DNA from 3 places in the Cellulosimicrobium sp. EB106-03-01-XG111 genome. Region 3 is predicted to be linked to each of the others. Evidence: riboswitches for the same ligand, from Rfam matches in the RefSeq annotation. Region 3 holds a riboswitch; each other region holds the start of a gene.
The links. Region 3 has a riboswitch for thiamine pyrophosphate ahead of thiD (bifunctional hydroxymethylpyrimidine kinase/phosphomethylpyrimidine kinase). Riboswitches for the same ligand answer to the same signal wherever they lie in the genome.
Positions count from the first base shown of each region.

Region 1: linked by a shared signal. The riboswitch ahead of AC3WT4_RS04965 (ECF transporter S component) and the one ahead of thiD (bifunctional hydroxymethylpyrimidine kinase/phosphomethylpyrimidine kinase) in region 3 are both predicted to bind thiamine pyrophosphate.
Region 2: linked by a shared signal. The riboswitch ahead of AC3WT4_RS11685 (TenA family protein) and the one ahead of thiD (bifunctional hydroxymethylpyrimidine kinase/phosphomethylpyrimidine kinase) in region 3 are both predicted to bind thiamine pyrophosphate.

Region 1 is NZ_JBYTEQ010000003.1:204,663-209,693, forward strand. Features, by position in the region: gene AC3WT4_RS04955 (Rv2578c family radical SAM protein) at 1-571, opposite strand, end outside; gene AC3WT4_RS04960 (hypothetical protein) at 615-1,052, opposite strand; TPP riboswitch at 1,197-1,316, shown strand; gene AC3WT4_RS04965 (ECF transporter S component) at 1,422-2,126, shown strand; gene AC3WT4_RS04970 (ABC transporter ATP-binding protein) at 2,119-4,059, shown strand; gene AC3WT4_RS04975 (energy-coupling factor transporter transmembrane component T family protein) at 4,056-4,844, shown strand; gene AC3WT4_RS04980 (M23 family metallopeptidase) at 4,863-5,031, opposite strand, start outside.
Region 2 is NZ_JBYTEQ010000013.1:39,699-44,729, forward strand. Features, by position in the region: gene AC3WT4_RS11665 (ClpP family protease) at 1-261, shown strand, start outside; gene AC3WT4_RS11670 (ATP-dependent Clp protease proteolytic subunit) at 261-866, shown strand; gene AC3WT4_RS11675 (DUF6882 domain-containing protein) at 898-1,848, opposite strand; gene AC3WT4_RS11680 (helix-turn-helix domain-containing protein) at 1,920-2,402, opposite strand; gene AC3WT4_RS11685 (TenA family protein) at 2,517-3,269, opposite strand; TPP riboswitch at 3,260-3,388, opposite strand; gene AC3WT4_RS11690 (VOC family protein) at 3,475-4,401, shown strand; gene AC3WT4_RS11695 (VOC family protein) at 4,486-4,881, shown strand; tRNA gene AC3WT4_RS11700 (tRNA-Leu) at 4,924-5,000, opposite strand.
Region 3 is NZ_JBYTEQ010000009.1:176,294-181,324, forward strand. Features, by position in the region: gene pheT (phenylalanine--tRNA ligase subunit beta) at 1-796, shown strand, start outside; gene AC3WT4_RS10365 (SDR family oxidoreductase) at 793-1,677, shown strand; gene AC3WT4_RS10370 (hypothetical protein) at 1,750-1,974, opposite strand; TPP riboswitch at 2,052-2,146, shown strand; gene thiD (bifunctional hydroxymethylpyrimidine kinase/phosphomethylpyrimidine kinase) at 2,140-3,111, shown strand; gene AC3WT4_RS10380 (DUF4862 family protein) at 3,189-4,187, opposite strand; gene AC3WT4_RS10385 (hypothetical protein) at 4,226-4,507, opposite strand; gene AC3WT4_RS10390 (quinone oxidoreductase family protein) at 4,504-5,031, opposite strand, start outside.

The sequences.
Region 1 (5,031 bases), on a different contig from region 3:
CGTCCTGGCCGTCGAGGACGGGCCGCGCGTCCGCGAGCGCCGCGGCGCCCGGCCCGACGAGCACGTCGCCGAGCGCCAGGCGGGCCCGGTGCCCGGCGCCGCCGACGACGTGGCGCCAGCCGCGCTCGGTGAGGAACCGGTGGTCGCCGCTCGCGACGAGGCGCGTGCCGTCGGCGAGGGTCACCCGGTAGGCGCGCTTGCGGGTGGTCCAGCGGTCGAGGACGCGGGTGCGCACGTAGCGCCGGTACGCGCCGTGGGGGGCGGTGCCGACGATCTCGTCGCCGACGCGCAGCTCGCCGATCGGCCGCTGCGTGCCGTCGGCCAGGAGCACGGGCGTGCTCGGCGCGAGGCAGTAGGAGCACGCGTGGCTGCACCCGCGGTACGGGTTGACCGTCCAGCGGAAGGGCATGCGCGACATCGCCGGGACCTTCGACAGCGCGCTCTTGGCCGTGACCTCGTGGAACGTGATCCCCGCGAACTCGGGCGTGCGCACGCTGCGGACGAGGCCCATGCGCTCCAAACCGGGGAGCGCGCCGTCGTCCGCGCCGAGCGCCTGTCCGTCCCACCGCATCGCGCCATTCGAACAAACGTTCGAACCTGCTGTCAAGGACGGGTCATCCGCCGGCGGACCACGCCTTGAGCAGCGCCAGGTTCCCGAGGGGGATGTGGTGGCCGATCCGGGGGTGGTCGAGCGCGACGCCGACGACCCCGGCCGCGGCGAACGACGCGACGTAGTCGATCGCCGCCGGCACGGGCACGCCCAGCAGCGGCACGGAGCCGGTCCCGTCGGCCGCCAGACCGAGCGCCCGGGCCGCCTCGTCCGCGCGCGGGGCGCTGCTGTAGAGGCAGATCATGGGCCCCTGGTCCGCGGCGACGGCGTACGGACGCGGCTGGTCCTCGGGCCCCCGGGCGATGAAGAACCACGTGCCGAGGCGCGCTGCCTGCCGCCACAGCGCGATCTGCACCGACGTATCGCCCGCGGGCGCGCCCCGCACGGCCTCGTCGAGGCGGTCCAGCTCCGCGACGGCGGCGGGGTCGTTGTCTCGGGTCATGCGCGCTGCCTCGTTCCTCGTCGTCGGAGCCCGTCCCCGGTCCGCGCGGGCGCCTCGTCGCCGTCACCTTCTCACGGTGGCCGGACGTCCCGGTGGGTGAGACGCCGGGATTGTCCGGCGGACGTCCAGGCCCTAGGGTCGGGCCGAACGCCCCCGGGGAGCGCACGAGCGCTGAGAGTGCAGGTCGGACACCCGTCCCCCCTGCAGACCCGTGGAACCTGATCTGGTTCGTACCAGCGAAGGGAGCAGGGCCGACGTCACCGTCCCCTGCGCGCTCGTGCCCGCGCCCCGCGCGTGCCGTCCGCGCAGGAGCGGCGGTGGCGCGCCGTCGTGCACCCTTCGTCCCGGGGGCCCGACGGAGGGAACCGCATGACCGAGCCCCGCACCACCCCGCCCCGGGCGACCCCGCCCACCGGCACGCCCGGCCCGCCGGCCGACGGCGTGCCCCCGGCGCCCGGTCCCGGAGACCGCGCCGTCACCGCTCCCCCCGCCCGCGCCCGGCGCCGCGGCCTCACGCTCCACGAGACGGTCCTCGTCGCCGTCCTGGGCGTCGTGTTCGGGTTCGTCTACTGGGCGTTCGTGCAGCTCTGGGCCCCGCTCCAGCTCGCCATGGGGCCCCTCGCGGACCTTGCCGCGAACGTGCTCGCGGGCGCGTGGATCGTCGTCGGCCCGCTCGCGACGTACATCGTGCGCAAGCCGGGCGTCGGCATCCTCACCGAGACGCTCGCGGCGCTCGTCGAGGTGGTCTTCCTCGCGTCGCCCGCGGGCCCGCTTCTCGTCCTCGTGGGGCTCGTCCAGGGGGTGGGCGCGGAGATCCCCTTCGCGCTGACCCGGTACCGCCGCTACGGCTGGTGGGTGTTCGTGGCGTCGGGCGTCAGCGCGGCGCTCGTCACCTACGCGTTCAACGCGGTCCGGTTCGGCTGGCTCGGGCAGGACTACGCGATGCTCCGGCTCGGCGTGCAGGTCGTCTCGTGCGTCGTGCTGTGCGGGATCGCGGCGCGCCTCCTCGGCGACGCCCTCGCCCGCACCGGCGCGCTCGACGCCTTCGCGATCGGCACGGACCGCCGTGGCTGAGGTGCGGGACGCCGCGACGGACGTCATGCCCGACACCGTGCCGGGCACCGTGCCGAGCGTCGCGCCGGACGCCGTCTCCGCCGTCGGCCTGACCGTCACCGTGGGCCACGACGCGGCGTGCGTGCTCGACGACCTCACCCTGACCGTGCCCGCCGGCACCGGGCTGCTCGTGCTCGGCCCCTCGGGCTGCGGGAAGTCCACGCTGCTGCGCGCGCTCGTCGGCGTCGTGCCCCACACGCTCCCGGGCACCGTCACGGGCGACCTGCGCGTGACGGGCGTCGACCCGCGCGCCACGACCCCCGCGGGGCTCGCCGCGCGCGTCGGCCTCGTCCAGCAGCGGCCGGGCGACCAGCTCTGCCTCGCCCGCGTCGACGAGGAGCTGCGGTTCGCGCTCGAGAACCGCGCGGCGGACCCGCGCACCATGGACGCCCGCGCCGCCACCGCTCTCGCCGCTGCCGGTGCGGGCCACCTGCACGACCGACCGACCCACGCGCTGTCCGGCGGCGAGGCGCAGCGCGTCGCCCTCGCGGCGGCGCTCGTCGCCGATCCCGAGCTCGTGGTCCTCGACGAGCCGACGGCGTTCCTCGACCCGGCCGCGGCGCACGAGGTGGGGACGCTCGTGGGCGGGCTCGTGCGGGCGCCCGGACCGGACCCGCACGACGCCCCCGGCCGGTCGGTCGTGCTCGTCGAGCACCGCCTCGACGACGTCGGGACGCTCCCGGACGCGACCCTCGTGCTCGACCGCACGGGCCGCGCCGTCGCGCACGGCCCCACGACCGCCGTCCTGCGCGCGCACGCCGCCACGCTCGCCGCGCTCGGGTGCTGGCTGCCGCTCGACGTCCGGCTCGAGCACGCCAGAGCCCCCGGCCCGCTCGGTGGGCCCGCGACCGACGCCTGGCTCGTCGACCTCGCGCGCACCGCAGACCCGCGCGCCTCGGACACCGGTCCGACGGCGCCCGGCCCGGTCGCCCTCCGTGCCCGTCGTCTCGCGGTGCACCGCGCCACGGCAGGCCGCCGACGGCGCGGGCGGGACGAGACAGCCGTGGTGCACGACGTCGACCTCGACGTCCGCGCGGGCGAGGTGCTCGCGGTGGTGGGGCCGAACGGCGGCGGCAAGTCCACCCTCCTGCGCGGGCTCGCGGGACTCGAACGGACCACGGGCGACGTGACGACGACGGCGGACGCGCCCGTCGCGATGGTGTTCCAGGACCCGGAGCACCAGCTCCTCGCGCGGACGGTGCGCGACGAGGTCGCCTGGTCGGCCCGCCTCGCGCGGCTCGACGACGTCGACGGGCGCGTCGCGCGCACCCTCGACGCCTTCGCCCTGACGCACCTCGCCGACGCCAACCCGTACCGGCTCTCCGGCGGCGAGCAACGGCGCCTGTCGCTCGCGACGGCGACGGTGCTCGACCCCCCCGTCCTCCTCGCCGACGAGCCCACGTCGGGGCTCGACCGCGCCCAGGCGGGCGCCGTCGCCCGCGCGCTGCGGCAGCGGGCCGACGCGGGCGGCGCGGTCGTCGTCGTCACGCACGACCTCGCGCTCGTCGCGGCGCTCGCCGACCGCGTCGCGGTGGTCGTCGGCGGCCGGCTCGTGGCGCTCGGCCCGGCCGCCACCGTGCTGGCCGACGACGCGCTGTGCCGGAGCGCGCGCCTGCGCCGCCCGCCCCTGCTCGCGTGGTGGGCCCGCACGGGACGCCGCCAGGGCGTCGACCCGGGCGCGCTCGTCCGCGCGCTCGACACGGCGGTCGACACGGCGGTCGACACGGCGGTCGACACCGCGGTCGACACCGCGGTCGACGCGGCCGCCACGGTCGTTCGCGACACCGCCGACGACGGCGCACCCGTCGGCGTAGACCCGCCCGGTGCGGGGCCGGGTGGCTCGACCGCCCACGCGCACGCCGCGGCCCTCACCCGCACGGAGGCCGCCCCGTGACCGCGCCGCGCAGCACGCCCCTCGGGCGCTGGAACCCGACGGTCAAGCTCGCGACCGTCCTCGTCGTGTCGACCTGCGCGCTCCTCGTCACCGACCCGTACACCCCCGCGATCGGGTGGCTGCTCACGGTCGGGGCGCTGCTGGTCGTGGGACGCGTCCCCGTCCGCACGCTCGCCCTGGCCCACGTGCCCTTCCTCGTCTTCGCGACGAGCCTGCTGGTCGTCAACGTCGCCACCCGGCCCGGCGGCGACCCGGTCGGCCTCGGCCCGGTCACCGTCGGCTCCGACGGCCTGACGATCGGCGCCGGGCTCGCCGTGCGCACGCTGCTCGTCGGCGCCCTGTCGCTCACGGTCGCGACGACGACCGACCCGGTGCGGCTCATGACGAGCCTGCACCAGCACGGGCGGCTGCCCCTGACGTGGACCTACGCGGTGCTCGCGGCCCACCGGCTGCTCGTCGAGCTCCCCGACGCCTGGCACACGATCCGCTGCGCCCAGGCCGTGCGCGACCCGCGCCGACGACGCGGCGCGCTCCCCCGGTCCCCCCGCGCGCTCGGCTCCGCGGCGTTCGCCCTCCTCGTCGGTGCCGTGCGCCGGTCCGAGCGCCTGACCGTCGCGCTCGAGTCACGGGGCCTGGGGTCCGGTCCGCGGACCACGTCGCGGCCCGTGCCGCTCGGCGTGCCCGACGTCGTCGCCGCGGTGGGCGTGCTGGCGGTCGCGGCGGCGGTGGTCGTCGCCGGGGTCCTCGGGGGGTGGGTCACCGGGCTGGGCGCGCTCACGGCGTGATCCCCGGTGGGACACGGGTCAGGCGGGCTCGACGACCGCACCCTCCGCGGGGACGCCCCGGTCCACGACGCGCGCCGAGCCGTCGCGGACGCGCTCGCGGAACCCCCGGAAGACCAGCGGCAGCCCGCGGGCGGCGAGCGCGTCCGCCGCATCCATGGCCTGCACGTGGACGTGCGGCTGCGTCGAG
Region 2 (5,031 bases), on a different contig from region 3:
ATGCACCAGCCGTCGGCCGGGATCGGGGGCACCGCCGTCGACATCGCGATCCAGGCGGAGAACCTCGTGTACACCAAGGGGCTCATGCACCGGCTGCTCGCGGAGAGCACCGGGCAGTCCGTCGAGACCATCGCCGACGACTCCGACCGCGACCGCTGGTTCACCGCGCAGCAGGCGCTCGAGTACGGCATGGTCGACCGGATCGTCGAGAGCGTCGACGACGTCCGCCCCGCCCGCGCGGCCCGGAAGGTGGGGCTGTGATGGCGAGCTACACGATCCCGACCGTGGTCGAGCGCACGTCGCTGGGCGAGCGCGCGTTCGACGTCTTCTCCCGCCTGCTGTCGGAGCGCATCGTCGTCCTCGGCACGGAGATCGACGACGGCGTCGCGAACGTCGTCATGGCGCAGCTCCTGCACCTGGAGTCGGACGCCCCGGACCAGGAGATCGGGCTGTACATCAACTCCCCGGGCGGTTCGGCGACGGCGCTCATGGCGATCTACGACACGATGCAGTTCGTCCGGTGCGACGTCTCGACCATCTGCATGGGCCAGGCGGCCTCGGCCGCGGCCGTCCTGCTCGCGGCAGGGACGCCGGGCAAGCGGTTCGTGCTGGAGCACTCGCGCGTCCTGCTGCACCAGCCGTCGGGCGGCGGGGAGGGCACGATCTCGGACCTGTCGATCCAGGCCGAGGAGATCCTCCGGATCCGGTCCGAGACGGAGGAGGTGCTGGCGCGGCACACGGGCCAGACCGTCGAGCGCCTGCGTGCCGACACGGACCGCGACCTCGTGCTCACCGCGCGCCAGGCCGTGGAGTACGGCGTCGCGGACGCCGTCGTCACCTCGCGCAAGCTCGCCGCGGCGGCGTGACGCCCGCCCGCGGAGGCGACCCCGTGCGTCGTCAGCCGCGTCGCCGGAACCACGACCGGCGGCGCGGCTCGGGAGCCGTCTCCACGGGCGGCGGCTCGGGCGCGGCCGGTTCCGGCGCCGCGGGCTCGGGCTCGGGCACGGGCACGGGCACGGCCGGATCGTCCGCCGGCGGCTCCGAGACGGTGGGCCCGGGCGCCGTCGGTGCCGAGACCGCAGGGTCTGTCGCGGCGGGATCCGGCACCACGGGCTCCGCCGCTGCGGCCTCGGGCGCGGTGGGCCGTCGGGACGACGCGGAGATGCCCGCGATCCGGCCACGCCCGTCGAACCGCACGGTCACGGTGCCGTCGGGCACGTCGAGCACGACGGCGCCGGTCCCGTCCTCGACGGACGGCAGGCCGCGCGCGCTCGCGTAGGACGCGACGGCGCGCCGGTGATCGACGACCGTGACGGACAGCAGCCCCTCGCTCAGCGTGCGCACGACGCGCGGCACGGTCGGCGCGGGCAGGGCGAGGTCGGCGTCGTCCAGGAGGAACCACGCGCGCGTGCCGCCGCCGACGGGCGCGCTGTAGTGGGTGAACGACCCGGTCACGGCCTTGGCCGCGAGCGCGAGCCGGTGGGCGAGGTCCTCGGCGAGGGGGAGCTCCGGCTCGGCGGCCTCGCGCAGCCCGGTCCGCCGCGCGCTCTCGGCGGCGGTGAGCACGCGGTCGGGGAAGCCGTTGACGTTCTGCCACGCCCACATCCACGTGCCCGGACCGGGCGCGGCCGTACCGAGGAACTGGAGGCGGCACGTCGCGGTCCCGCCGTCGGGCGCGGTGAAGGTGAAGACGCCCGTGGTCATGTCGGCGGCCCAGGCGTCGTCGCCATGGAGGTCCGACAGGTGGAGCTGGTGCTCGTGGGAGAGGAACGCGGCGTCGTCGACGAGGTCCTGGAGGGCCGGGGCGTCCTGGGCTGCCGTGCCGTGCGCGGTCTGCGGCTCCGTCATGGACCGACGGTAGCGGCGCGCACGGTGCCCGGCCTCCGCACGACACGCGGTGCGGTGCGGTGGGACCCCGCTCAGGCCGCGAGGAGCAGGACGTCGCCGGCGCGCGCGGTCGGACGGCCCAGGGTCTCGGCGACGGGGAGGTCGCGCACGGGCTCGCCCACCGGCGCGACGTGCCGCGGCGCGGAGAGGGCACCCCGCTCCCGCGCGGAGGACAGCACGCGGACGGGTGCGAGCGGCCGCAGCTCCTCGCCCGTGCGGGCGACGAGGTCGACGAGCCGCAGGCCGAGGGCGCCGCAGACGGCGGCGAGGACCTCGGACGACGCCTCCTTGCGCCCGCGCTCCACCTCGGACAGGTAGGCGGTGGAGACGCGCGCGGCGACCGCGACGTCGACGAGCGTGCGCCCCTGCGCGAGCCGCGCCCGCCGCAGGATCCCACCGATGACGTGGCGCAGGAGGGGTTCCGCCCGCCCGCCCGCCCGGGAGCGGGGGCGCGGCGTCACCACGTCCGGCACCGCGTCCCGCACCCCGTCCGGCACCGCGCTCGTCGCGTCCATGCGATCACGCTACCCGCGGCCCACCCGGGTGCCGAGGCACCCGGGTGGGGATCTGCTGCTGGCGTAAGGCCGGGCGCACGGCGCGGCGGCCGGCCGCGCGCCCGGCCGGGCGGGTCACCAGCGCTCGAGCGACCAGGCCATCTGCCAGAAGCGGATCTCGTGGCGGCAGCTCAGCTCGAACGCGCGCTCCATGCGCGCGCGCTCCGCCTCGCCCGCGTCCGCGGCGAGCGCGTCGAGGCGCGCGCGCAGGTCCGTGAGGACGTCCTCGGTGCGCTCGGCCGCGTAGAACTGCCACCAGCCCGCGAGCGGGTGGTCGTCGGCGAGGGCGCCGGGCGTCGTCTCGCGCTCGCCGAGCCAGAAGCGCCGCGCGGACCAGATGTAGGTCCACGGGCACGGCAGCAGCGCGGCGAGCAGCACGCCGAGCGAGTCGCGGCCGGCCGCCGTCATGTGGTCGACGTAGGCCTGCGCGCTCGGCGCGAGGCGGTGCGTCTGCGCCTCCTCGTACGTCAGGCCGAGGAAGTCGCACATGGCGTGGTGCGCGTGCGACTCGTCGTCGAGGAGGAAGCCGGCCTTGTCGTGGAAGTAGGCCGCCCACGACCGGTCGGGCGCGAGGGCCATGCCGAGGCCGTAGCAGCGCAGGTAGGCCGTGAGGTACTGGTGGTCCTGGCCCACGTAGTGGCGCACCGCGGCGGGCTCGACGGAGCCGTCGCGCAGCCCGGCCAGGAAGGGGTGGTCGTAGAACGTCTCGAAGAGGTCCGCGTACCGGCGGGCGAGGTCGGCGGTGAAGCCGGTCTCCTCCTGCCGGACGAGCGCGGTCGGGTCGTCCGCGAGGACAGGGTTCAGGGTGATGGCAGCAGGCGTCGTCATGCCCACGTTCCTCCGCTCGTGCTAGCGAGATCAGGTTCGACGGGTCCGGGCGGCCGTACCGCTCGTCTCAGTCCCTCGGCCCGGGCCGTGGCCCGGGCGGGACGCCCCGCGTGGTTCGCGCCGACCCTAGCAAGGACGGCGCCGGTGCGGGAGCCCTCGCCGCGGTGTGGGAATATAGTTGTAGCGACAACAAGTTGGAGGAGACATGACCACGAGCACCCCGGGCGCGCCGACCGACCGCCTCCTGTCCCCGTCCACGAGCATGGACGCCGTCACGCTGCGCGTGGGCGACCTCGAGCTCATGACCTCGTACTACACGGGGGCGTTCGCGCTCGCCCCGCTCGAGGAGCGGTCGCGCGGCGCCGAGGTGCACCGCGTGCTGGGCCGCGGGCGCACGCCCATGCTGCGCCTCGTCCACACCCCCGGGCTCCCGCCCGTCGACCCGCGCCAGGCCGGCCTCTTCCACACGGCCTTCCTGTTCGACGACGGCCCGAGCCTCGCCGCGACCGTCTACCGCGCCGCGCAGGACCGCCGCGGCACGTTCGTCGGGTCGAGCGACCACCTCGTCAGCGAGGCGTTCTACTTCACCGACCCCGAGGGCAACGGCGTCGAGCTCTACACCGACCGCCCCCGCGAGACGTGGGTGCGCGAGCACGGCCAGATCCTCATGACGACGACGTTCCTCGACCCGAACGACTACCTGCGCACGCACCTCGACCAGGAGACGTTCGACGCCGGGCCCTCGCTCGCGGGCCGCGTCGGCCACGTGCACCTCCAGGTCGGCGACGTCGCGACCGCCCACGCCTTCTACGTCGACGCCGTCGGCTTCGAGGCGACGCTCACCGGGTACAGCGGGGCGCTCTTCGCGTCCGCCGGCGGGTACCACCACCACGTCGCGATGAACGTGTGGAACAGCGCGGGTGCCGGGCCCCGCGCCGCGAGCCTCGGGCTCGGCGACGTCGCCGTCACGGTGCCGGGCCGCGAGGACCTCGACGCGCTCGTCGCACGGCTCCGCGCGCGCGGGCTGGAGCACGCGGACGACGGCCGCTCCGTCGTCGTGCACGACCCGTGGGGCACGCGCGTGACGCTGTCCGTGCCGGGCACGACGACCGAGGAGCTGCTCGCGCGCTGAGGCCCGCCGGCCCGGGCACGGAGAGCGCGCCCGGGACGCGAGGCGCACGATGGGAGGACCCGCCGAGCGCACCGAGGAGCGACCGTGTTCCGCAGCCTCTTCCCCGTCCTCACCGTGGCCGATCTCGACCGGTCGCTGGGCTTCTACCGCGACCTGCTGCGCGGGACGGTCGAGTACGCCTTCCCCGACGACGGTCCGCCCGTCTACGTGAGCGTGCGCGTGGGCGGGTCACCGCTCGGGCTCGGGCAGGGCGACCCGCCTCCGGCGGACACCCGCGTCGTGCTGTGGGTGTACGTCGACGACTGCGACCGCGCCGTCGAGCACCTGGCGGCCGCGGGCGTGCCCGTCCTGGAGCCGCCCGCGGACCAACCGTGGGGCGAGCGCGTCGCGCGCGTGCAGGACCCGGACGGCACCGTCGTGATCCTCGGCCAGGAGGCCGCTCCCCCGGCCGAGCCGGAGGGCCCGACGGGGCTGTCCTAGCCCGGGGAGCCCTGGCGCCGCGGAGCCGACCGCCCGTCGGCGTGGTGCCCCCACCGGGACTCGAACCCGGAACACGCCGGGTTTAAGCCGGCCGCCTCTGCCAGTTGGGCCATGGGGGCGCGGGCCGAATCTACCGCGCGCGCGGGGCTC
Region 3 (5,031 bases):
CGTGGGCCGCGGGCTCGGGGACGTCGCCGTGTTCGAGGTCGGGCTCGTGACGCACCCGCGCCCGGGCGCCCCGGCCGCTCCGTCGCTGCCCGGCGGGGTGCGTCCCTCCGACGACGACCTCGCCGCGATCGAGGCCGCGCTCCCCGCGCAGCCGCGCCACGTCGCGGGCGTCCTGGTCGGTCGTCGCGAGCGGGCGGGCTGGTGGGGCCCCGGCCGTCCGGCGGACTGGACGGACGCGCTCGACGCGGCACGCCTGGTCGCGGACCGCGCCGGTCTGCGGGGGCCCGACGCCGTGCGCGTCGTCGCGGACACCGCGCGGGCCCCGTTCCACCCCGGCCGCTGCGCGCGCCTCGAGCTCGCCGACGGGACGGTCGTCGGGCACGCGGGCGAGCTGCACCCCAAGGTGCTGGAGAACGTCGGCCTGCCCGCCCGCTCCGTGGCGTTCGAGCTCGACCTGACGGCGCTCGTCGCCGGTGCGTCGGACGAGCCCGTGCAGGCGACCCCGGTCTCCGGGTTCCCGGCGGCGAAGGAGGACCTCGCGTTCGTCGTCGCCGCCGACGTGCCGGCCGAGGCGCTGCGCGCCGCGGTCGTCGAGGGCGCCGACGAGCTCGCCGAGGAGGTCGCGCTGTTCGACGTCTTCACGGGCGAGCAGGTGGGCGCCGGGCGCAAGTCGCTCGCGTTCTCGCTGCGGCTGCGCGCAGCGGACCGCACCCTCACCGCCGACGACGTCGCGCGGGTCCGGGAGGGCGCCGTGGCCGCCGCGCGCGAGCGCGTCGGGGCGGAGCTGCGCGCATGAGCGGCGCACCGGGGCCGGGCGCGACGCCGGACGTCGCGCCCGCCCGCACCGCGCTCGTCACCGGGGCGTCACGCGGCATCGGCCGCGCGGTCGCCGTCGGGCTCGCCGCGGCCGGCCTCGACGTCGCGCTCCTCGCGCGCGACGCGGGCCGGCTCGCGGGCGTGGCCGACGAGATCGGTGGGCTCGACGGCGCGGGCCGGGCCGTCGTCGTCACGGCGGACGTGACCGACGCGGCGGCGGTGGCCGCGGCCGTCCGCGAGGCCGAGGCCGCGCTCGGGAGCGTGGACCTGCTCGTCAACAACGCGGGCCGGGTCGACGCCGAGGTGCCGCTGTGGGAGGCGGACCCCGACGAGTGGTGGGCCGTCCTGGAGACCAACGTGCGCGGGCCGTTCCTGCTCGCCCGCGCGGTCGTCCCCGGGATGCTCGCGCGCGGCGGCGGCCGCGTCGTCGACCTCAACAGCGGCGCGGGCTCGCACGACATGGACGGCGCGAGCGCGTACAACGCGAGCAAGACGGCGCTCCTGCGCCTCGGGGCGAACCTGCACCGCTCGGGGCACGCGCTCGGGCTGCGGACCTTCGAGGTGTCGCCGGGCGTCGTGCAGACCGACATGACGGCGTCCATGGTCATGCACGAGGGCCGCACGGAGTGGACGCCCGTCGAGCGCACGGTCGAGATGGTCGTCGCCATCGCCCGCGGCGAGCTCGACGCGTTCTCGGGGGCGTTCGTGCGCGTGACGCACGACTCGCCCGAGTCGCTCCGCACGGCCGCCCAGGAGGCTGCCCGGGCGGGCGTCACGCTGCCCGGGCCGGACGGCCGTCGGCTGCGCGTCACGCGCTGGGGCGCCGACGACCCGATGCCGGGAGAGCTCCCCGCCCGCTGAGCGCGCGCACCCCGCACGGCCGACGCCGCCCGACCCCCCGGTCGGGCGGCGTCCGTGCGTCCGGGGCACCGGTCACCGGGGAGCGCACGTGTCCCGGTCGACCCACACGTGCCACAGGCCCCGCTCGGGGTGCTCGTACTCGAAGGCCACGAGGCCGCCCGCGTCGTGCGTGATGACGCCCGTGAGCACGACCCGCCGACCGTCCCGGTCGTAGGTCGTGCAGAAGGCGGGCACCTGCACCGGGACGGGTGCGTCCGGCAGGAAGGGGCGGGTCGCGGGGGCGACGTGCTGGGTCATACCCGGAAAGACGCGCGCACGCGCGTCGTCTCACGCGTCGGGGCGGGTGAAAAGCGCGCGGGTCGCCGCGTAGCATGGCCCGCGACACGGGGTGCCCCGCACCGGGGCTGAGATGAGACCCGTCGAACCTGATCTGGCTCGTACCAGCGAAGGGATGTCCGCGCGATGACGCTCGCCCTGCCCCGGCACACCTCCGACCCGGTCCCCGCCCGCGCGGACCGTGACCGTCGCCCCGACCCGGGCCGCGGGCCCGACCCGGCCCCGTCCCGCCCCCGCGTCCTGTCCGTCGCGGGGACCGACCCGACCGGCGGCGCCGGGATCCAGGCCGACCTCAAGGCGTTCTGCGCGCACGGCGCCTACGGCATGGCCGTCACGACGGCGCTCGTCGCGCAGAACACCCACGGCGTGCGGTCGGTGCACGTCCCCGGGTCGGCGTTCCTGCGCGCGCAGCTCGACGCCGTGTCCGACGACGTCGAGGTCGACGCGGTGAAGATCGGCATGGTGGCGGACGAGGCGAACGCCCGCACGGTCGGGGAGTGGCTCGACGACCTCGCCGCGGCGCGCGCCGCCGCGGGAGGTCCGCGGCCGTGGGTCGTCCTGGACCCGGTGATGGTCGCCACGTCCGGTCACCGCCTCCTCGACGCCGGCGCCGAGCAGGCAGTGCGCGACCTCGCGGCGCGCGCGGACGTCGTCACGCCGAACCTGCCCGAGCTCGCCGTCCTCGGCGGGCGGGAGCCCGCGACGACGTGGGACGACGCCCTGCGCCAGGCGACGTCGTACGCGGCGGCGAGCGGGGCCGTCGTGCTGCTCAAGGGCGGGCACCTCACCGGGCGCACGTCGCCCGACGCGCTCGTCGTCCCCGCGCCCGGGCCGACGTCGGGTCGCGTGCCGGGGGCGGCCACGGTCACGACGTTCGACGCCGCGCGCGTCGACACGCCCCACACCCACGGCACCGGGTGCTCGCTCTCGGCGGCGCTCGCGGCGCTGCGCCCGCAGCGCGCGAGCTGGGAGGAGGCCGCGCGCGAGGCGAAGGAGTGGCTCACGGGCGCGCTGCGCGCGGGCGCCGCGCTGCGGGTGGGGACCGGCCGCGGGCCCGTCGACCACCTGCACCGCTCGGCGCCCGTGCCGGAGGGCTGAGGCTGCGCGAGGTCGGCCCGAGCTGCGCCCGGTCGGGCTCGGGGCCGAGCCGGACGGGCGCGGCCCGCGGGACGCGCTCAGCCGGCGGGGCGGCTCGCTGCGCGGTCGGCACCGGTGTCGGGGGCGACGGCGGCCAGCGCGTCGCGGAGCACCGCGAGCGTCGCGCGCGCGACGGCGAGGCGCTGCGCGGGCGGGGCGTCCGCGGGCCGCGTGGTCACCTTGGCGCCGACGAGCGGGACGGGACCAGCCGCGGCGAGGAACTCGCGCACCTCGGCCGGGCCCAGCATCGTCTCGTCCGGGCCGGGGAGCGCGGGGTCCGGGCCGTGGGGCGGCACGTGCGCGTCCGCCCACGGAGCGCCCCACCGGCCCGGGCTCCCGCTGGCACCCGAGAGCATCGCGCTCGCGAGGAGGCCCGCGGCGGCGGCCGCCCGTGCGTGCTCGACGGGCGTGGCGGCGCTGCGCCCCTCGATGGCGGACCGGCCCCAGTTGAGCCCCACGTGCAGCGGGTGGCCGGTGTCCCGGGCGGCGCGCGCGACGGCGGCGATCTCGTCGTCGAGCGCGAGGAACCCCTTCTCCGCGACGCCCCACGGTCGCGGCGCGTCGCAGTGCTCCACCACGAGCGGCAGCCCGGCGGGCGCGACGGCGGCCAGCTCGGTGAGGCTGCGCGCGAGCGCCGCGCCGGACCCGCGGCCGGGACCGGGCGCGGACTGGAGCTCGACCGCGACGACGCGTCGCCGACCCTCCGCCTCGGCGAGCCGGGTCACGGCCGCGAGGACGCGCGCGACGCCGTCGACCGCCGCGCGCCGGCCCTCCTCGTCGTCGGACGCGAGGCCGTAGGCGCGGTCGGCCGCGGCGCGGCGGGCCGTCGCGGCGACCGTCGTCGGCAGCAGCACCCAGTGCGGCGGCAGCGCGGCTGCGGTCGTCGCGAGCGCGTGCGTGTCGTCCGGGTCGACGGGGTGCTCGAGGCCGTCGAGGCCGTCCTCGTCGAGGGCGGCGTACCAGCCGCCCGGGTCGGGGACGCCCGCGAGGGCGTAGGCACCGAGCAGGGTCAGGGGGCGGTCGTGCAGGTTGGTCATCGGTCCTCGTCGGTCGTGGTGGGGAACGGTCGGGCTCGTCAGGCGCGGGCGACGTCCTGGTCGGTGGTGGCGTACTCGCACGTGTAGCCCGGCGTGACCCAGCGCCACCGTGTCTCGACGTCCTGCACCGCGACGCCCGCGGGCCGGTCGGCGACGCACGCGTCGGCCTGCTGGCGCACCGCCGCGGTCACGTAGTAGACGACGAACACCGCGGTGAGCAGCACGGCGAGCACGGTCGCGGTGCGGCGCAGCGCGGGGGAGGGGCCGCCGTCGGAGCCGTCCTCCTCGCCCGGGCGCGGCGGCACCCAGTCCCAGCTCACGCGGTGCCGGTCGAGGTGCCGGTCGAGGCGCCGGTCGTGGTGCGGGCCGTGGTGCCGGCCGCGCCGTCCGCCCCGGCGGGCAGGAGCAGCACCTTGCCGGTGGTCGCGCGGCCCTCGAGCGCGCGGTGGGCGTCGGCGGCGTCGGCGAGCGGGAACGTCGCGCCGACGCGCACGCGCAGCGTGCCGCCCGCGACCGCGCCGAGCACCTCGGTCGCGCGCTCAACGAGCTCCGCGCGCGTCGCCGTGTGGTCGGCGAGCTTGGGCCGCGTGAGGAACAGCGAGCCGCCCGCGTTGAGGCGCTGCGGGTCGAACGGGGGGACCTGCCCGGACGAGCCGCCGTAGAGGACGAGCGTGCCGCGCCGGCGCAGCGACGCGAGCGACGCGTCGAACGTGTCCTTGCCGACCGAGTCGTACACCGCCGCGACGCCCTCGCCGCCCGTGAGGCCGCGCACGACCTCCGGCAGCTCGGCCGTGAGGTCGGCGAACGCCGTGTACTGGATCGCGTGCTCGGCGCCCGCGCCGCG